2 regions of the Streptomyces similanensis genome follow, and region 2 is predicted to be linked to the other one. Evidence: riboswitches for the same ligand, from Rfam matches in the RefSeq annotation. Region 2 holds a riboswitch; the other holds the start of a gene.

Region 1 (10,421 bases), on a different contig from region 2:
TCTTCGTTCTCGGACACCTAGACAGCCGGGGGCGGCCCGCGGTTGTGGGCGGCCCGGGGTCGAGACGAAACGGTGACATTCGGACGGGTCGGGCGCGGGCGGGTGCGGAGGGGCGCGGGCGGGGTGCGCCGGTGGGCGCGCAGGCGGATACGGTGCGACGCATGTCGGCGTTCGTGCAGCAACTCCCCGCGCTCATCGGTGTGGTGATCGGCGCGCTCGGTTCCTATCTGGCGGTCGTGCGCAGCGACCGGGCCCGCTTCCGCCGGGAACGGGCGGCCCGTTGGGAGGAGCGCCGGCTCGCCGTGTACACCGAGTACGCGCGCACGCTCAAGAAGTCGGTCACGCTGGCCTACCGGGTCGCCTCGCATCTCGGCAACGACCCGCACCCGCATCCGCTGGCCCTGGCGGAGGCCGAGCCCCTGCTGACGGAGGCCGCGCTCGCCCGGGACCCCTCCGGCGAGGCGCTGCTCATGCTGGGCAGCCCGCAGGTCGTGGAGACGGCCCGGGCGTGGGTGGTGGTGGCGATGGAGATGGAACGGTTCCTGCGCGAGGGGCGGCGCGAACCCGACGCCTGGCAGGGGCTGTTGGCGCGGCAGCGGGCCGCGCGGGACGGCTACTACGCCGCCGTGCGGGAGGACTTGACGCTGCCGCCGGGCCATCCGGCGCGCTGGCCGCTGCCGGGCGCGCGCCCGCCCGCGGCGGACGGGTGACGGACGACGGCGCGGCCCGGCGGTGTGCCGGGGGGCGGCGCCCCCGGCCCACCGGTGCGGGTCAGTGGCCGCGGCTGATCCACTCGTCCAGGTGGGGCGCCTCGGCGCCGATGGTGGTGCCGTCGCCGTGGCCGGTGAGGACCTTCGTCTCGGGCGGCAGCGTCAGCAGGCGGTCGCGGATCGAGTCGATGATCGTCGGGAAGTGGGAGTAGGTGCGGCCGGTGGCGCCGGGACCGCCCTGGAAGAGGGTGTCGCCGGTGAAGACGACGCCCAGTCCGGGGTCGTACAGGCAGACGGCGCCCGGAGCGTGGCCGGGGGTGTGCAGGACGGTCAGGTCGGCGCCCGCCGCCTCGATCACCTGGCCGTCGGCGAGGTGCTCGTCGGGCTCCCGGTCCGGGTGGGTCATCCGCCACAGCGGCAGGTCGTCGCGGTGCAGCCAGATCTTCGCGCCGGTGCGGTCGGCGAGGGCGGGCGCGGCGTTCACGTGGTCGTTGTGGGCGTGGGTGCACACGATCGCGGTCAGCCGCCGGTCCCCCACCGCCCGGAGGATCGCCTCGGCGTCGTGGGCGGCGTCGATGACGACGGCCTCGTGGTCGTCGCCGACGATCCACACGTTGTTGTCGACGTCCCAGGAGCCGCCATCGAGGGTGAACTGCCCGGAGGTGACGAGGCGTTCGATGCGGGCGGCCATCACAGCACCACCACCGAGCGCAGCACGTCGCCCTGGTGCATCCGCTCGAACGCCTTCTCCACCTCGTCCAGTTGAATGGTCTCGGTGACGAACTTGTCCAGCGGCAGGCGGCCCTGGAGGTGGAGGTCGATGAGCAGGGGGAAGTCGCGGGAGGGCAGGCAGTCGCCGTACCAGCTCGACTTCAGGGAGCCGCCGCGCCCGAAGACGTCCAGCAGCGGCAGTTCGAGCTTCATCTCCGGCGTCGGCACGCCGACCAGGACGACGGTGCCGGCCAGGTCGCGGGCGTAGAAGGCCTGTCGGTACGTCTCGGGGCGGCCGACCGCCTCGATGACGACGTCGGCGCCGAAGCCGCCGGTCAGCTCGCGGATCGCCTCGACGGGGTCGCTGCTCCGGGAGTTGACGGTGTGGGTGGCGCCCATGGTGCGGGCGGTCTCCAGCTTGCGGTCGTCGATGTCGACGGCGATGACCTTCGCCGCGCCGGCCAGGTACGCGCCGGCGATCGCCGCGTCCCCGACGCCGCCGCAGCCGATGACGGCGACCGAGTCGCCGCGGCCGACGCCGCCGGTGTTGATCGCCGCGCCGATGCCGGCCATCACGCCGCAGCCGAGCAGTCCGGCCACGGCCGGGGAGACGGCCGGGTCGACCTTGGTGCACTGTCCGGCCGCCACGAGCGTCTTCTCGGCGAAGGCGCCGATCCCGAGGGCCGGGGACAGCTCGGTGCCGTCGGTGAGGGTCATCCGCTGCTTCGCGTTGTGGGTGTCGAAGCAGTACCAGGGGCGGCCGCGCAGACAGGCGCGGCACTTTCCGCACACGGCACGCCAGTTGAGGATCACGAAGTCGCCGGGCGCGACGTCGGTGACGCCGTCGCCGACCGACTCCACGACGCCGGCGGCCTCGTGGCCGAGGAGGAAGGGGAAGTCGTCGTTGATGCCGCCCTGCTTGTAGTGCAGGTCGGTGTGGCAGACGCCGCAGGCCTGGACCCGTACCACGGCCTCGCCGGGACCGGGATCCGGCACGACGATCGTCTCGACCCGTACCGGCTCGTTCTTCCCGGGTGCGATCACGCCGCGCACTTCCTGCGCCATGATGGTGGTTCCTTCCGTCGACCGGAGATCCGTACCTTCCGACCCTACGCGCCGCTGATCGGCGACGGTACGAGGACCCGGCCGGTGTCCCCTTCCCCCGGCGCGTCCGGGTCCGCGGCCGCGTTTGCCGAGCCCGGCGGGGCGGAGGACGCTCGGAGGTGAGGCCCGTCGCGGCCCGCCCGGGCCGCGGCCGCGGACCTCGCGGGAGGACACCATGGCAAGCTCCGCGTCAGACACCGGCACACCGCGCCGCGGCATCGAGCCGATCATGGCCGGGGCATGGGACGCGTAGGGCGGCGGACCGCGACGTTCCAGGTCAGCTCCCGGCTGACCTGGACCTTCTCGGCCCACGCGGGCCGGGGCCGGACCCGCGCCCCGGCCCCGCCGGCGCCGCGCCCGATCGCGACGGCGGGCCGCCTCGCCGGCACCGCCCTCCTCCGCTCCCTGCTGCGCGCGGCACTGCCCGGCGCACGGCCCCGGCCCCGGCCCCGGTGCGTACGGCGCGGCCGGCGGCGGTGAGGCGGCCGTACCTGCCCGCTCCTGACCCCTGCCTCCGCCACGAAGCGCCTCCTCCACGGTGCTCCGGTCTCCGGTGAGCCGCCGCCGGGCCCCGGGCCGCCGCACCCGGTCGCGGAACCCGGAGGCGTGCCGCCCCGGGCGGCCCGTAAGCTGGGCCCGGGACCGTGACTGGCGCTGAGGTGGAGTACCACCGGGGAGCGGTCTCCGTCGAGTCACAGCCGCGCGCCTGGGCGATCCGTCGAACGCCCAGGAGTGGACCCATGTCCCAGGCACGCCTCATGGACGGCACCGCGCTCGCCCGCCGCATCGTCGAGCGGACCGCGCGGCGCGCCGCGGAACTCACCGGCCGCACCGGCACCGCGCCCTGTCTGGCGACGGTGCTGGTCGGCGCGGACCCGGCCTCCGTCACCTATGTGCGGATGAAGCAGAACCGGTGCCGCACGGCCGGGATCGTCTCCCGGCACGTGGAGCTGCCCGCCGAGACCAGCACCGGGGAACTGGTCGCCGCGCTGCGGTCGTTGTCGCAGGACCCGGCCGTGCACGGCATCCTGCTCCAGCACCCGGTCGGCGAACACGTCGACGAGCGGGCCGCGTTCGAGGCCATCGCGCCCGAGAAGGACGTCGACGGCGTCACCTTCGCCTCCTTCGCGACGATGAGCTTCGGCGGGCCGGGGTTCGTCTCCTGCACGCCCGGCGGCATCCTGCGGCTGCTGGACGCCTACGACGTCGACCTGGCCGGCAAGCGGGCCGTCGTGGTCGGCCGCAGCGCGATCCTCGGCAAGCCGGTGGGGATGCTGCTGCTCGCCCGGGACGCCACGGTGACGTACTGCCACTCGCGGACCCGGGACCTGGCGTCCGTGGTCCGCGAGGCCGATGTGGTGGTGGCCGCCGTGGGCCGGCCGCGGCTGATCAAGGGCGAGGACGTCAAGCCGGGCGCGGTCGTGATCGACGCCGGTTACAACCCGGGCAACGTCGGCGACGTGGACTTCGACTCCGCCGCGCTGCGGGCCTCGCTGATCACGCCGGTGCCGGGCGGGGTCGGCCCGATGACCATCGCCACGCTGCTGGAGCAGACCGTGGACGCCGCCGCCCGGCAGCTCGGCGGGTGAGCGGCACGGCCGGGCGTCGTACTCCGTGACGTCCCGGCCCTGACGCCGTACTCGGGCTGGTCTGCGGCGCACGTCGCCTCCAGACCGAGGCCGGTTCCGGTGGCCGGGACCGGGGCCGGGGCACGTCGTTCGCGTACGCCGTTCCGGGCCGGCCGGCCGGGCGAGGCGGCGGCCGGTCGCAGTACCTCCTGGCCGGGCGGAGAGAGCCGGGCCGGGGCCTCGTGCGGTCGGGCGGCCGGCGTCTCGGCTCGGCCTCGGGGGCGGCCGTCGTGCGCCGCTCGTGCGCGCCGCCGCCGCTCGCCAGCCGGTCGCACCAGACGTCGGCTGCGCCCGTGGCCGCGTACCGCGTCGGCCGGGCGCAGCGCCGTACAGCCCGCCCGGGCGGCGGCGGAGATCTCGTCGTCGCTCATGACCTGTCCGTGTCCGGCATCCGCGCGCACGTCGCACCGGTGCGCGGGGGACTCGTCGCCCCAGCCGGGTGTGCCGTACGGGCGCCGTGGCGGGGTGACGGCGCCGACACCCCACGGGTCGTTCACGGGCCGTGGCCCGCCCCGCCCGCATACTGGCCGACGTGCGCGTAGCGATCATGACGGCGGGATCCCGGGGCGACGTCGCCCCGTTCACCGGGCTGGGGCACGGTCTGGCCCGCGCGGGCCACGAGGTCACCCTGGTCACCCACGGATGCTTCGAGCCGCTGGTCGCGGGCTCGGGCCTCGGCTTTCGCGCGCTGCCGGTCGATCCGCGGGCCGAGCTGGACTCCTCGCGCGGCCGGGGCCTGCACCGCAGCGCCACCAGCGCGGGGAAGATGGTGCGGGCCGTCGGGCTGGCGCGGGCGGCGCTCGCCCGGATGACCGACGAGCTGGTCGCGGCGGCCGAGAAGAACGACGTGCTGCTGCTGTCCGGCTCGCTCGGACCGGTCGGGCACGCCATCGCCGAAGCGCTCGGCAAACCCAGCATGGGCGCGCATCTGCAACCCCTCTCCCCCACCCGCGAGTTCGCGCCCCCGCTGCTGGGCGGCGGACACTGGGGCGCGGCGGCCAACCGGCTGGCCGGGCACGGGGTGAACCTCGCCGTCGACCGGGTCTTCTCCGCGGCGGTGCCCGCCGTGCGGTCCCGGCTCGGGCTGCCCGCCGCCCGCCCCGCGACGCCCTGGTACATCCGCGCGGGGCTGCGCCGGCCCGTGCACCATGGCTTCAGCGAGCTGGTGGTGCCCCGGCCGGGCGACTGGCGGCCCGGGCTGCGGGTGTGCGGCTACTGGTGGCCGTACGACCGTGACGACTCGCTCCCCGCGGAGCTGCTGCGGTTCCTGGACGCCGGGCCGCCGCCGGTCTTCGTGGGGCTCGGCAGCGCCACCGTGCCCGATCCGCGCCGGCTGAGCGGCACCATCGTGCGCGCGCTGCGCCGGGCCGGGCTGCGCGGGGTGGTGCAGCGCGGCTGGGGCGGGCTCGCGGCGGCCGGGGACGACATGCTCACCATCGGCGAGGTCCCGCACTCGGCGCTGTTCCCGCGCATGGCGGCCGTGGTGCACCACGCGGGGGCGGGCACCACGGCGGCGGGTCTGCGCGCGGGGGTGCCCGCGGTGCCGCTGCCGGTCCAGTTCGACGAGGGTTTCTGGGCCGAGCGGCTGATCCGGCTGGGGGTGGCCCCGTGCGCCGTCCCGGTGCGCCGGCTGACCGCGGAGTCGCTGGCCGCGGCCCTCGTACGGGCCACCCGCCATCCGGTCCACCGGGAGCGGGCCGAGGCGCTGGGCGTCCGGATCCGCGCGGAGGACGGCGTGGCGCCGGTGCGGGCCGCGGTGGAGGGACTGGCGGGCGCCGTCTGACACCGCGCCGTGCGCCGCCACCCCTGGTATCACCGGTGTCACCGGTGTCACCGGTTCCGGCGGTTCGCCCGGTTCCGGAACCGGGCGGCTTTCGGCCAGAGGCCCCGCCGCACCACTCGCCCCGCCCCGGGCTCGGTCATAGAGTGACCTACACCACACCGGTCGCTGGTTTCCCTCATGCACGCCCGGACGGTCCCTGGAGGGCACATGACCCATATCTCGGTCACGGTGGACGGCACGGCCTACGAGGACGAGGTGGAGCCCCGCCTGCTGCTGGTCCACTACCTGCGCGACCGGCTCGGCCTGACCGGCACCCCCGTCGGCTGCGACACCTCCAACTGCGGGGCGTGCACCGTCGAGCTGGACGGCGCGAGCGTCAAGAGCTGCACGGTGCTGGCCGTGCAGGCGGACGGCGGCGAGGTGACCACCGTGCAGGGGCTGGCCCGAGGCGGCGTGTGGACGCCGTTGCAGCGCGCCTTCCACGAGCGGCACGCGCTCCAGTGCGGCTACTGCACCCCCGGCATGATCATGGCCGCCCGCGATCTGCTGCGCGAGAACCCGCACCCCACCTCCGACGAGGTGCGCAAGGCGCTGGAAGGAAACCTGTGCCGGTGCACCGGCTACCAGAACATCGTCCGCGCGATGCTCGCCGCCGCCGAGGAGGGCGAGGGCGCCGAGGAGAGCCCCGCGCCCGGCCGGCGGACCGCGTCCGGCCAGGAGGTGACGGCATGACCGACCAGGCCGACCGGGCCGTCCACGGGGCAGAGAGAACCGAGGGAGCCGAGGGCGAGGTCGGCAGGTCCCGGCTGCGCAAGGAGGACGCCCGGCTGGTCACCGGGCAGACCAACTGGACCGACAACATCTCCGTCACCGGTCTGCTGCACCTGGCCTTCCTGCGCAGTCCGATGGCGCACGCCCGCGTCGAGCGCGTCGACGTCTCCGCCGCCCTCGAACGCCCCGGCGTGGTCGCCGCGTTCACCGGCCGCGACCTGGCCGACGCGCTCGGTTCGCTGCCCTGCGCGTGGCCGGTCACCGAGGACATGGTGCTGCCGGACCATCCGCCGCTCGCGCTGGACGAGGTGCGGCACGCCGGCGACCCGGTCGCGGTCGTGGTGGCCCGCGACCGGTACGCCGCCGCCGACGCCCTGGAGGCGATCGAGGTCGACTACGCGCCCCTGCCGCCGGTCCTGGACCTGGAGGCCGCGCTCGCCGAGGACGCGCCGCTGGTCCACGCCGACCAGGGCACCAACCGGGCGTACGACTGGCCGCTGCGGTGCGGCGAGCCCTACGAGCGGGCGCGCGAGCGCGCCGACGTGGTCATCCGGCGGCGCTACGTGCAGCAGCGGCTCATCCCGAACGCGATGGAGCCGCGCGCGGTCGTCGTCACCCCGCTCGCCGCCTCCGGCGAGTACACCGTGTACTCGGCGACGCAGATCCCGCACATCCTGCGGATCATGCTGTCGGTGGTCTGCGGGGTCCCGGAGCACAAGCTGCGGGTGATCGCGCCCGACGTGGGCGGCGGCTTCGGCTCCAAGCTCCAGGTGTACGGCGAGGAGGCGGTCGCGCTGGCGCTCGCGCGCCGGCTCGGCCGACCGGTGAAGTGGACCGAGTCGCGCTCCGAGGGGTATCTCGCCACCCACCACGGCCGCGGCATGATCCAGGACGTGGAGCTGGCCGCCACCCGCGAGGGCAGGCTGCTCGGCCTCAAGGTGGACCTGCTCGCCGACATGGGCGCCTATCTGATGCTGGTGACGCCCGGCATCCCGGTCCTGGGCGCGTTCATGTACCCGGCGATCTACAAGATGGACTCCTACGAGTTCGACTGCACCGGCGTGTTCACCACCCGCACCCCGACCGACGCGTACCGCGGCGCCGGCCGCCCGGAGGCCACCTTCGCCATCGAGCGGACCATGGACGAACTCGCCGCCGAGCTGGGCCTGGACCCGGTGGAGGTGCGGCGGCGCAACTGGATCCGGCACGGGGAGTTCCCGTACGACTCGATCGCCGGCCTGACCTACGACAGCGGGAACTACGAGGCCGCCACCGACAAGGCGCTCGCCCTGTTCGGATACGACGAGCTGCGCGCCGAGCAGCGCGAGCGCGCGGAACGCGGCGACGCCGTACGCCTGGGCATCGGCGTGTCGACGTACACGGAGATGTGCGGGCTGGCCCCGAGCCGGGTGCTGCGGGACCTCAGGTACTCGGCGGGCGGCTGGGAGGCGGCGAGCATCCGGGTGCTGCCCACCGGCAAGGTCGAGGTGGTCACCGGCACCAGCCCGCACGGGCAGGGGCACGTGACGTGCTGGAGCCAGATCGCCGCGGACGTGATCGGCGTGCCGTTCGAGGACGTCGAGGTGGTGCACGGCGACACGCTGGTGGCCCCGCAGGGCATGGACACCTACGGCTCGCGGTCCCTGGTGGTGGGCGGCGCGGCGGTGCACCGGGCGGCCGAGAAGGTGGTGGACCGGGCGCGGAAGGTGGCCGCGCACCTGCTGGAGGCGAGCGAGGACGACGTGGAGTTCAAGGGCGGCGTGTTCTCGGTGAAGGGTTCGCCGGAGGCGCGGCGGACCATCCAGGAGGTCGCCTTCGAGACGTTCACCTCGCACGACGTGCCCGAGGGCATGGAGCCCACCCTGAACGCCGGCCATGTGCTCGACCCGGAGAACTTCTCCTACCCGCACGGCACCCACCTGTGCGCGGTCGAGGTCGACACCGAGACCGGGCAGACCTCGATCCGCTCCTACGTGTGCGTGGACGACGTGGGCCGGGTGATCAACCCGATGATCGTCGAGGGCCAGGTGCACGGCGGTCTCGCCCAGGGCATCGCGCAGGCGCTGTTCGAGGAGGCGGTCTACGACACGGAGGGCAACCTGGTCTCCGGCACGATGGCCGACTACCTGGTGCCGTCGGCGGCGGACCTGCCCGAGTTCACGACCGACCGCACCGAGACGCCCGCCACGTCCAACCCGCTCGGCGCCAAGGGCGTCGGCGAGGCGGGCACCATCGCCTCCACGCCCGCCGTGGTCAACGCGGTCGTGGACGCGCTGCGCCCGCTGGGCGTCACCGACGTACGGATGCCGTGCACACCCGAACGGGTCTGGGAGGCCGTCCGGGCCGCCGGGTCCGGCCGTCCGGAGCCAGAGGAGGCCGCACGGTGATTCCCCCCGCGTTCGACTACGTCCGGCCGGACACCCTGGAGGAGGCCGTGCGCGTCCTCGCCGAGGCCGGCGAGGAGGCGAAGGTGCTGGCCGGCGGGCAGAGTCTGCTGCCGTTGCTGCGGCTGCGGCTGGCCTTCCCCGAACTCGTCGTGGACGTGGGCCGGATCCCCGGTCTGCGCGGGGTGCGCGAGGACGGCGACACACTGGTCGTCGGCGCGCTGACCACGCACCACGACGTGGTCCGCGACCCGCTGGTGCGGCGGTACGCGGGACTGCTGGCGCAGGCGACCGAGACGGTGGCCGACCCGGCCGTACGGCACCGGGGCACCCTCGGCGGCTCGCTCGCGCACGCCGACCCGGCCGGTGACCTGCCCGCGGTGGCGCTGGCGCTGGACGCCGAACTGGTCGCCGTGGGACCGGGCGGGCGGCGTGCCGTCCCGGCCGGTGAGTTCTTCGCCGACTACCTCCAGACCGCGCTGGCCCCCGACGAGCTGCTGGTGGAGGTGCGGGTGCCCAAGCGGGAGGGCTGGGGCCACCGGTACGAGAAGTTCCACCGGGTCTCCCAGTCCTGGGCGATGGTCGCGGTGGCCGCGCTGGTGCGGCGCGAGGACGGGCGGATCGCCGAGGCGCGGATCGGGCTGACCAACATGGGCGCGACGCCGCTGCGGGCCGCGGCGGCCGAAGCGGCGCTGACCGGCGCGGCGGACGCCGGGGCCGTGGCCCGCGCGGCCGCGTCGGCGGCCGAGGGCACCCGGCCGTCCCGGGACGCCTCCGCCTCGCCCGAGTACCGGGCGCATCTGGCGCGGGTGCTGACCAGACGGGCGGTCCTGGCCGCCGCCGGGATGGGGTGAGCGCCGATCGCCGCCGTCGACAGCCCCGAACAGGTGCGCTCCCGCCTGGAGGAGACCGGGTACCTGGTGGACGACGGGCTGGCCGTCGCCTGCTTCCTGGCGCTCCGGCTGCACCGGCCGGTCTTCTGCGAGGGCGACGCGGGCGTGGGCAAGACCGCGCTCGCCGCCGCCCTCGCCGAGGTGCTCGGCGCGCCGCTGATCCGGCTCCAGTGCCACGAGGGCATCGACGCCTCGCAGGCGCTGTACGACTGGGACTTCCCCCGCCAGCTGCTGCATCTGCGCGCCGCCGAGGCGGCCGGGGTCGCGGACGCCGAACGGCTGGAGCGCGAGCTGTACGACCGGCGGTTCCTCATCGCCCGGCCGCTGCTGCGGGCGTTGCAGACCCAGCCGTCGGTGCTGCTGGTGGACGAGATCGACCGAGCGGACGACGAGTTCGAGGCGTTCCTGCTGGAGGTGCTCTCGGAGTTCCAGGTGAC
Region 2 (10,421 bases):
ATCTCCCGCAGGGCCGCCGTCGCGCGGCGCTGGAGGCCCGGGCCGAAGGTGACGCGGTCCGCGCCGAGTTCGCCGAGCGCGGCGGGCGAGGGGCCCTCGCCGGGCCGTGCCAGCACGTTCATCGGGCCCCGGATTCCCGCCCGCAGGGCCGGCAGCGCCTCCACGGGGGCGAGGATCGGGTACACGCAGTCCGCGCCCGCCGCCACGTACAACGCGGCCCGCTCGACGGCCTCTTCGACGGCACGTCCGACGGCACGTCCGACGGCAGGCCCGACGGCACGGCCGCCGGCCGGTCCGGCCACCTGCCCGCCGTCGTCGCCGCCGTGGACGAACGTGTCGAGGCGGGCGTTGACGAACAGCAGGTCGCCGGCGGCCGCGCGGACCTCGGCGAGGAAGTCCGCCTGCCGTCGCGGGTCCTCAAGGACACCCCCGTGCGAGTCCTCCAGGTTGCAGCCCACCGCCCCGGCCTCCAGCAGCCGGTCCACCAGCTCCTTCGGCGCGAGCCCGTACCCGTCCTCCACGTCCGCCGACACCGGTACGTCCACCGCCCGGGCGATCCGCGCCACGGCCGCGAACATCTCCGGCGCCGGCGTCCGGCCGTCCGCGTACCCGAGGGACGCGGCGATCCCGGCGCTCGGCGTCGCCAGCGCCGGGAACCCGGCCTCGGCGAACACCCGGGCGCTCGCCGCGTCCCACGGCCCCGGCAGCACCAGCGGATCACCCGGCGCGCGCCCGTGGTGCAGGGCGCGGAACGTGGCCGCGCCGCTCACGCCTGCCGCCCGCCCGGCGGGACCCGGCGGCTGACCATCAGCCGGTTCCAGCCGTTGATGACGGTGATCAGCGAGACGAGATGGGCCAGTTCGGCCTCCTCGAACAGCTGGGCGGCCCGGTCGTACACCTCGTCCGGGACGAAGCCGTCGGTCAGCACCGTGACCGCCTCGGTCAGGGCGAGCGCGGCCCGCTCCCGCTCGGTGTAGCGGCCCTCGGCCTCCTCCCAGGCGTTGAGCAGCTGGACGCGGTCCTCGGACTCGCCGTTCTCGCGGGCGGCCCGCAGGTGCATGTCGAGGCAGAACGCGCAGTGGTTGAGCTGCGAGGCGCGGATCATGACCAGCTCGGCGAGGACCGGATCGCCGAAGCCCTTCTTCGCGGCCGCGCCGACCGCCCGCATCGCCTGGAACACCTTCTGGTCCAGCAGCTGCGAACGGCTCACGCGGGCCGCCCCGGCTGGTAGTGGCCCGGGGTCATGCGGGTGGTCACGCCGAACCGGTTCCACGCGTTGATCACCGTGATCGCGGCGATCAGCTGGGCCAGCTCAGGCTCCTCGAACAGGCCCGCGGCCCGGTCGTACACCTCGTCCGGGACGAAGCCGTCGGTCAGGACGGTGATCGCCTCGGTCAGCTCGATCGCCGCCAGCTCCTTCTCCGTGTAGAAGTGCCGCGACTCCTCCCAGGCGCTGAGCTGCACGATCCGCTCCACGCTCTCGCCGGCCGCGAGCGCGTCCTTGGTGTGCATGTCGAGGCAGAACGCGCAGTGGTTGAGCTGCGAGGCGCGGATCTTCACCAGCTCGTACAGCTTCGCGTCCAGGCCCCGCTTCGCGGCGGTGTCCAGTCGGATCATCGCCTTGTAGACCTCGGGGGCGTGCTTGGCCCACTCCAGCCGGGGCGCCTGTTCGGGCGCGTACCCGGCCGTGGCCGCCGCTGCCGCTCCGTTCGGTGCCGTGGTCGCCGTGGTCGCCGTGGTCGCCGTTCCGTTCGGTGCCGTGGTCGCCGTAGTCGCCGTGGTCGCTGTCGTGTCGGGTGTGTCGTTCTTCGTGGTCACATTTCGACCCTAGGCACGAAGCGTCCCAGGAGTATGGTCCATTCCCATGGCGGAAACGTGGGCCACTTTGGGCGTCGACCTGCACCTGGAGCCGACCGGACCCGGCGTGCGCCGCGGCCTGACCGACGCGCTGCGCGAGGCGGTGCGCACCGGCCGGCTGGCCCCCGGCACCCGGCTGCCCTCCTCCCGCGCCCTCGCGCCCGACCTGGGCGTCGCCCGCAACACGGTCGCCGACGCCTACGCCGACCTGGTCGCCGAGGGCTGGCTCACCGCCCGCCAGGGCTCGGGCACCCGGGTCGCCACGGGAGTGCCCGCCGCGCCGTTCGCCCAGACCCCGCCCGGCGGCCCGGCGCACCCGCGCCGCCCCCCGTCCCGCCCCCGCCACGACCTGCGCAGCGGCAGCCCCGACCTGGGCTCCTTCCCCCGCGCCGCCTGGCTGCGCGCCGCCCGCCGGGCCCTGACCACGGCCCCGCACCACGTCCTCGGCTACGGCGACCCGCGCGGCCTGCCCGAACTGCGCGCCGCCCTGGCCGGCTACCTCGCCCGCGCCCGCGGCGTGCGCACCGACCCGGAGCACGTGCTGATCTGCTCGGGCTTCGCGCACGGGCTGCGCGTCCTCGCCGAGGTGCTGCGCCGCCGCGGCGCCTCGACCGTCGCCGTCGACTCCTACGGCCTCGACGTGCACTGGAACCTGCTGGCGGCGGCCGGACTGCGCACCCGGCCGCTGCCCTTCGACGACCTGGGCACCGTCACCGGCGGCCTCGCGGACGCGGGGGCGGTGCTGCTCACGCCGTCGCACCAGTTCCCGATGGGCGTGCCGCTGCGGCCCGACCGGCGCGCCGCCGTCATCGAGTGGGCCCGTCGCACCGGCGGCCTGGTCCTGGAGGACGACTACGACGGCGAGTTCCGCTACGACCGCCAGTCGATCGGCGCGCTCCAGGGCCTCGCCCCGGACCGGGTGGTGTACCTGGGCACGGCCAGCAAGTCGCTGGCGCCCGGGCTGCGGCTGGGCTGGATGGCGCTGCCGCCGTCGCTCGCCGAGGAGGCCGCGGCGGCCAAGGGCGCGATGGAGACCTGCGGGGTGCTGGACCAGCTGACGCTGGCGGAGTTCCTGGCCTCCGGGGCCTACGACCGGCATGTGCGCTCGGCGCGGCTGCGGTACCGGCGCCGCCGGGACGCCCTGGTCGAGGCGCTCGCGGCCCGTGCTCCCGACGTGCGCGCCACCGGGATCGCGGCCGGTCTGCACGCCGTGCTGCGGCTGCCGCCCGGCACCGAGCCGGCCGTGGTCCGGGCGGCGGCCTGGCAGGGCCTCGCCGTCTACGGCCTGGCCCGCTTCCGCCACGACCGGGCCGCCGTCACCGCCCCGGACGACGCCCTGGTCGTCGGCTACGGCACCCCACCGGACCACGCCTGGACAGCGGCCCTGGACGCGCTGTGCCGGGTCCTGCCGTAGCGACGACCCGCGACGACACCCCGAGAGCCACCGGGGCGACGGCTCAGCGCGCGTCGTCGGCCGGGGTCCTCGCCGCCGCCGTCTCCTCCGCCGGCGCCTCCCCGAACCGGGCCAGCGCCAGCGCCCCGGCGATCGCCACCGCGAAGCCCAGCACCGCCAGCCAGGCCAGTCCGTCGCGGGTGCGGTCGCCCAGCCAGACCACGCCGACCGCCGCCGGGCCGAGCGTCTCGCCGAGCACCATGCCCGCCGTCGCCGTCGTCACCGAACCGCGCTGGAGGGCCGAGGTCAGCAGCAGGAACGCCGCGCCGCCGCCCAGCACCAGCGCGTACGCCGCCGGGTTGGCGAACAGCCGGGCCGGACTGACCGAGTCCACCAGCCGCACCGTCACCTCGACCACGCCGAACCCGCAGCCCGCGCCCAGACCCAGCAGCAGCGCCCGGCCGCGTTCCGGCAGGCGTCCGGCGACCGCGCCCAGCGCGAGCACCGCGAGCGCGGCCCCCAGCATCACCCACCGCAGCGCCGCCGAGCCGTCCTCGTGCCCCTCGGCGCCCGAGGCCAGGCCCAGCATCGCGAGGCCCGCGCAGACCACCCCGACCGCTGCCCACTCGGTGCCGCTCAGCCGCACCCGCAGCAGCCGCGCCGCGGCCACCGCCGTCACCGCGAGACTGGACGCCAGGGCGGCGCCGACCGCGTAGATCGGCAGCGAGCGCAACGCCACGATCTGGAGCAGGAAACCGAGTCCGTCCAGGGCCAGGCCCGCCAGGTACCGCCACTGCCGCAGCGCCCGCAGCAGCAGTGCCGCGTCGCCGCCCGAACCCCCTCCGGCGTCGGCCGCCGCCCGGGCGGCGACCGCCTGGAGCACCGTCGCCGTACCGAAACACACCGCCGCGCCGAGCGCGCACACCATTCCGAGAAGCACCCGGCGACTCTAGGCCCTGCCCGCACCACCCGCCCCCACCACCCGTAACCAAGCCCCGCCCCCGAGGCCCGCATTGAGCCCCCCCACCTCCACCCCCGCCCCACCCCCTCCCACCTCACGCCTGAACCGATCCCCCCTGGGCATGCGCATGGCGGTGTCTTTAGGCTGGCGGCCGGAGAGCGGCCGCGCACGCGGCCGGTGGTCGACCACGACGGGGAGAGACGGACATGGCGGACGCACGGCGACAACTGCGGTCGGCGACGGTCGTACTGGGCGGCATGGGACTGCTCGCGACGGCACTCACCGCCTGCTCCTCCGCCCCCGACAAGCGCTGCGTCGACCGCGGCAGCTACACCGCGGCCAAGGGCTACAAGGTCGTCTCCGACAAGAACTGCAAGTCCACCGGCAAGACCTCCGCCAACGGCGTCTGGTACTACGGCGGCAAGAAGAAGAGCGGCTGGGTCACCGGCGGCTCTCTCACCAAGCCCGGCAAGGGCTCCGGCGGCTCCAGCGGCTCCAGCGGGTCCAGCGGCGGCCACGGCGGCGTGGACCGGGGCGGCTTCGGCAGCGGCCACGGCAAGTCCGGCGGCTGACGCCCGCGATGGAACGCCGTACGATCGCCCCCCGGCCCGGCTGGCAGCAGACCGTCGAGGCCCAGGGGCTCATCTATCCCCTGACCCGGTACCCCGACGACAGCCTGCGGCCCTACTGGGACGAGAGCGCCCACTACGTCTTCTCGCTGCCCGAGGTCGAGGCGCTGGAGGAGACGGTCGAGGAACTGCACCGCATGTGCCTGGCCGCGGCCGAGCACATCGTCGCCACCAACCGCTTCGCCGACCTCGGCATCACCGACCCGCGCGTCGCCGGGGCCGTCGCCGAGGCGTGGCGCCGGCGCGCCGAACTCCCCGCCGTCTACGGCCGCTTCGACCTGCGCTACGACGGCACCGGGCCGGCCAAGCTGCTGGAGTACAACGCCGACACCCCCACCTCCCTGGTGGAGGCGGCCTCGCCCCAGTGGTTCTGGATGGAGGATCGTTTCCCCGGCGCCGACCAGTGGAACTCCCTGCACGAACGCCTGGTGGCCGCCTGGCGCGAGCAGGCCCGCCTGCTGCCGCCGGGCAGCCCGCTGCACTTCGCGCACTCCGCCGACGACGAACTCGGCGAGGACCTGATGACGGTCGCCTACCTCAAGGAGACCGCGGAACAGGCCGGGCTCGCCACCGACTGGATCTCCATGGAGGAGATCGGCTGGGACCCGCTGTCCGGCCGGTTCGTCGACAACGGCCTGCACTTCATCCGCGCGATCTTCAAGCTCTACCCCTGGGAGTGGCTGACCACCGACCGCTTCGCCGGCCATGTCCTGGACACCCTCGACAACGGCGGCGGCACCGGCTCCACCCTGTGGATCGAACCCGCCTGGAAGATGCTGCTCAGCAACAAGGCGCTGCTGGCGATCCTGTGGGAGCTCTACCCCGGCCACCCCAACCTCCTGCCCGCCCACCTCGACGGCCCGCGCGACCTGGCCGCCGGGCCCGGCTACGTCGCCAAGCCGCTGCTGGGCCGCGAGGGCGCCGGAGTGACCGTCCACCCGCCGGGCACGCAGGCCGCCGTGCGCGAGGAGCCCTGCTGCTACCAGGCCCTCGCCCCGCTGCCCGCCTTCGACGGCAACCACGTCGTCCTCGGCGCCTGGGTGGTCGGGGACGAGGCCGCGGGTCTCGGCATCCGCGAGTCCTCCGGCCTCGTCACCGACGAGTACGCGCGCTTCGTCCCGCACGTGATCCTCTAGGCGCGGTCCGACGGGCGTTCTCCGGGCACGGCTCGACGGGCGTTCTCCGGGCACGGCCCGACGGGCATTCTCCGGGCACGGCCCGGCGGCCGTGTGATTCTCTGGGCGGTCCGGCGACGCGTCGCGCCCGCGGCGCGTCCGGTCCGGACAGGACGGGAGACGGCAGACATGAGGTTCCTCCTCGAAGTCACGGTGGACGACGCGCTTCCCGCCGGGGAGAAGGCGGCCGAACTGGGCCGGATCCTGCGCTACTGGGGCGGCAACCTGCACCACTACGCCCTGGAGCCCGGCGACGGCTCGGCGGTGTACGACTCCGGCTACCGGGAGGTCGGCCGGTGGCGTCTGACCGGGGACGACGAGGGCTGAGCGCGCTCGCATGGTGGACGCCGGGCCGGGCGCCGCACGGCGCCCGGTAGGCTGACGGCGGGCCGTGACTGGCGCGCTGGACCCCGACGCGGGGCTCCGAGGATGGGACCGACCATCGGGAAGCGGCCCGGGTGAAAGAACTGTGCCGTGCGCCTGGGCCGTACCGTGAACGCCGAACGCCACGTCCGGAGGTCCTAGACATGACCGCGCCCCTCTCCACCGAGTCCACCGCCTTCCGCGCCGCACTCGACGTGATCCGCGCCGTCGAGCCGCGCGTCGCCGATGCCATCGGCCAGGAGGTCGGCGACCAGCGCGAGATGCTCAAGCTGATCGCCTCGGAGAACTACGCCTCCCCGGCCACCCTGCTCGCGATGGGCAACTGGTTCAGCGACAAGTACGCCGAGGGCACCGTCGGCCGCCGCTTCTACGCCGGCTGCCGCAACGTCGACACCGTCGAGTCGCTCGCCGCCGAGCACGCCAGGGAACTCTTCGGCGCCCGCCACGCCTACGTCCAGCCGCACTCCGGCATCGACGCCAACCTGGTCGCGTTCTGGGCCGTCCTCGCCGACCGGGTCGAGGTCCCCTTCCTCCAGAAGACCGGCGTCCGCCAGATCAACGACCTCTCCGAGGCCGACTGGGCCGAGCTGCGGCACGCCTTCGGCAACCAGCGCATGCTGGGCATGTCCCTGGACGCCGGCGGCCACCTCACCCACGGCTTCCGTCCGAACATCTCAGGAAAGATGTTCGACCAGCGCTCCTACGGCACCGACCCGGCCACCGGCCTGATCGACTACGAGGCGCTGCGCGCCCAGGCCCGCGATTTCAAGCCGCTGATCCTGGTCGCGGGCTACTCGGCCTACCCGCGCCTGGTGAACTTCCGGATCATGCGCGAGATCGCCGACGAGGTCGGCGCGACCCTCATGGTCGACATGGCGCACTTCGCCGGCCTGGTCGCGGGCAAGGTCCTCACCGGCGACTTCGACCCGGTGCCGCACGCGCAGATCGTCACCACCACCACGCACAAGTCGCTGCGCGGCCCGCGCGGCGGCATGGTCCTGTGCGACGACTCCCTCAAGGACCAGGTCGACCGCGGCTGCCCGATGGTCCTCGGCGGCCCGCTCCCGCACGTCATGGCCGCCAAGGCCGTCGCCCTGGCCGAGGCACGGCAGCCCGCCTTCCAGGACTACGCCCGGCGGATCGTGGACAACGCCCGCGCGCTCGCCGAGGGCCTGACGCGCCGCGGCGCCACCCTGGTCACCGGCGGCACGGACAACCACCTCAACCTGATCGACGTCGCCTCCTCCTACGGCCTCACCGGCCGCCAGGCCGAGGCCGCGCTGCTGGACTCCGGCATCGTCACCAACCGCAACGCCATCCCGGCCGACCCCAACGGCGCCTGGTACACCTCCGGCATCCGCGTCGGCACCCCGGCCCTGACCACCCGGGGCCTGGGCACCGCCGAGATGGACGAGGTGGCCGGCCTCGTCGACCGCGTCCTGACCACCGCCGAGCCCGGCACCACCAGCAAGGGCGCGCCCTCCAAGGCGCAGCACGTGCTCGACCCGAAGGTCTCGGACGAGATCTCCCAGCGGGCCACGGACCTGGTCGCCGGCTTCCCGCTCTACCCGGAGATCGACCTCGGCTGACCCGTCCCGGTGAACGACGGGGCCCCTCGCCCGACGCCCCCTTCGCGCGGCGGTCCGCCTCCCCGGCGGGCCGCCGCGCGGCGTTCTCCGGCCGCGCAAACCCGGCCCGTCGGGGGCGGTGGTCAATGAGAGAATGGTGAGCATGGCCACTGATCGACCTCGCGTGCTCTCCGGAATCCAGCCCACCGCGGGCTCGTTCCACCTCGGCAACTACCTCGGCGCCGTGCGCCAGTGGGTGGCCCTTCAGGAGAGCCACGACGCGTTCTACATGCTCGCCGACCTGCACGCGATCACGGTCACGCAGGACCCGGCCGAGCTGCGCGCCAACACCCGGGTGGCCGTCGCCCAGCTGCTGGCCGCCGGCCTCGACCCGGACCGCTGCACGCTCTTCGTCCAGAGCCATGTGCCCGAGCACGCCCAGCTCGCCTGGGTGATGAACTGCCTCACCGGCTTCGGCGAGGCCGGCCGGATGACCCAGTTCAAGGACAAGTCCGCCAAGCAGGGCGCCGACCGCACCTCGGTCGGCCTGTTCACGTACCCGATCCTCCAGGTCGCCGACATCCTGCTCTACCAGGCGCACGAGGTGCCGGTGGGCGAGGACCAGCGCCAGCACATCGAGCTGACCCGTGACCTGGCCGAGCGCTTCAACGGCCGCTACGGCGAGACCTTCACCGTCCCCAGGGCGTACATCCTCAAGGAGACGGCGAAGATCTACGACCTCCAGGAGCCGACCGCGAAGATGAGCAAGTCGGCGTCCACGCCGAAGGGCCTCATCAACCTGCTGGACGACCCGAAGGCCACCGCGAAGAAGGTCAGGAGCGCGGTCACCGACACCGACACCGTCATCCGCTACGACCCGGAGACCAAGGCCGGCGTCAGCAACCTCCTCACCATCTACTCCACCCTCACCGGTGCGGGTATCGGCGAACTGGAGGAGAAGTACGCGGGCAAGGGCTACGGTGCGCTCAAGACGGACCTCGCCGAGATCATGGTCGAGTTCGTGACGCCGTTCAGGGAGCAGACCCAGCAGTACCTGGACGACCCGGAGACGCTGGACTCGATCCTGGCCAAGGGTGCGGAGAAGGCCCGCGCGGTCGCCGCGGAGACCCTGGCGCAGGTGTACGGCAAGGTGGGCTTCCTGCCCGCCAAGCACTGACCCGCCTGCCGGGCACCGACCCGCCCGGCAGGCACCGACCCGCCCCGCACCGTCCGGCCGCGGGGCGCCGGACCGCCGGGCCCCGAGGCGCACCACGGCTCGCGCGGCGGACCGGGCAGAGCGCTGCACATCACTGCCGCCGCGCCTGCCGCCGGCCCGCCCGTGGCCGTACAGTCGAAGGCCGGACGGCCGCGACGCGACGGCCGGAGCCCGAGTGGTCGGGGCGACACGGCCGGGTGCGCGGCGGGGGACGGCGCCCGGGACGACGACAGACCATCGGCACGACGACAGGAGACGACGTGGGGACCGTAACGATCGGCGTGTCGATCGCGGTCCCGGAGCCTCACGGCAGCCTGCTCCAGGAGCGGCGCGCGGGCTTCGGTGACGCCGCGGCTCATGGCATCCCCACGCACGTCACCCTGCTGCCGCCGACCGAGGTGGCGGCCGCCGAGCTGCCGGCGGTCGAGGCCCATCTGAGCGAGGTGGCCGCCGCCGGGCGCCCCTTCACGATGCGGCTGTCCGGCACCGACTCCTTCCGTCCGCTGTCGCCGGTGGTGTACGTCCGGGTGGTCGCGGGCGCCGAGGAGTGCACCCGGCTCCAGCAGCGGGTGCGGTCCGCCTCCGGGCCGGTGCCCCGTGAACTCCAGTTCCCCTACCACCCGCACGTCACGGTGGCGCACGGCATCGACGAGGCCGGGATGGACCGCGCCCAGAAGGAGCTGGCCGACTACCGGGCCCAGTGGCCGTGCACCGGCTTCGCCCTGCACCGGCAGGACTCCGCCGGGGTGTGGCACAAGCTGCGCGAGTTCACCTTCGGCGGCCGCGGGACGGTGCCGCCCCAGGCGTCCCCCGCCGACGACCACGGCACCCTCCCCACCCGCTGACCACCCCCGCCGCCCCGCCTCCCCTCGTGGCCCCGCGGAGCCGCTCGGGGCCCTACAGCGGCAGCCGCCGGTACAGCGCGCGCGGCAGGTGCCGCAGCACCGCCGTCACCACGCGCAGCGCCCCCGGCACCCACACGCTCTCCGAGCGCCGCCGCAGCCCCAGCTCGACGGCCGTGGCGACCTCCTCCGGGGTGCAGGCGAGCGGCGGCACCCGGTGGCCGGGGCGCGCCGGAGCGCGGACGGCGTCGGGGCGCACGATCATGACGTGCACGCCCGTGCCGTACAGGGCGTCGCCCAGGCCCTGGGCGAAGACGTCCAGGCCGGCCTTGCTGGAGCCGTAGAGGAAGTCGGTGCGGCGGGCCCGTGCGGCGGCGGCCGCGGAGAGCACGACGA

Evidence for each region. Region 2 has a riboswitch for ZMP and ZTP ahead of ABEB07_RS17160 (glycine hydroxymethyltransferase). Riboswitches for the same ligand answer to the same signal wherever they lie in the genome.
Region 1: it holds a riboswitch for ZMP and ZTP, as region 2 does, so the genes downstream of both, ABEB07_RS35325 (bifunctional 5,10-methylenetetrahydrofolate dehydrogenase/5,10-methenyltetrahydrofolate cyclohydrolase) here and ABEB07_RS17160 (glycine hydroxymethyltransferase) in region 2, are expected to answer to the same signal.

The regions. Positions count from the first base shown of each region.
Region 1 covers NZ_BAABKC010000129.1:899-11,319, reverse strand. The annotation lists gene ABEB07_RS35345 (hypothetical protein) at 162-710, shown strand; gene ABEB07_RS35340 (MBL fold metallo-hydrolase) at 772-1,401, opposite strand; gene ABEB07_RS35335 (S-(hydroxymethyl)mycothiol dehydrogenase) at 1,401-2,486, opposite strand; gene ABEB07_RS35330 (hypothetical protein) at 2,766-3,005, shown strand; ZMP/ZTP riboswitch at 3,160-3,244, shown strand; gene ABEB07_RS35325 (bifunctional 5,10-methylenetetrahydrofolate dehydrogenase/5,10-methenyltetrahydrofolate cyclohydrolase) at 3,266-4,114, shown strand; gene ABEB07_RS35320 (glycosyltransferase) at 4,701-5,936, shown strand; gene ABEB07_RS35315 ((2Fe-2S)-binding protein) at 6,144-6,668, shown strand; gene ABEB07_RS35310 (xanthine dehydrogenase family protein molybdopterin-binding subunit) at 6,665-9,094, shown strand; gene ABEB07_RS35305 (FAD binding domain-containing protein) at 9,091-9,945, shown strand; gene ABEB07_RS35300 (AAA family ATPase) at 9,952-10,421, shown strand, end outside.
Region 2 covers NZ_BAABKC010000047.1:55,950-66,370, reverse strand. The annotation lists gene ABEB07_RS17200 (isocitrate lyase/PEP mutase family protein) at 1-770, opposite strand, end outside; gene ABEB07_RS17195 (carboxymuconolactone decarboxylase family protein) at 767-1,210, opposite strand; gene ABEB07_RS17190 (carboxymuconolactone decarboxylase family protein) at 1,207-1,818, opposite strand; gene pdxR (MocR-like pyridoxine biosynthesis transcription factor PdxR) at 1,865-3,271, shown strand; gene ABEB07_RS17180 (DMT family protein) at 3,315-4,178, opposite strand; gene ABEB07_RS17175 (hypothetical protein) at 4,418-4,783, shown strand; gene ABEB07_RS17170 (glutathionylspermidine synthase family protein) at 4,792-5,976, shown strand; gene ABEB07_RS17165 (hypothetical protein) at 6,145-6,342, shown strand; ZMP/ZTP riboswitch at 6,397-6,508, shown strand; gene ABEB07_RS17160 (glycine hydroxymethyltransferase) at 6,543-7,988, shown strand; gene trpS (tryptophan--tRNA ligase) at 8,131-9,144, shown strand; gene ABEB07_RS17150 (2'-5' RNA ligase family protein) at 9,444-10,028, shown strand; gene ABEB07_RS17145 (SDR family NAD(P)-dependent oxidoreductase) at 10,081-10,421, opposite strand, start outside.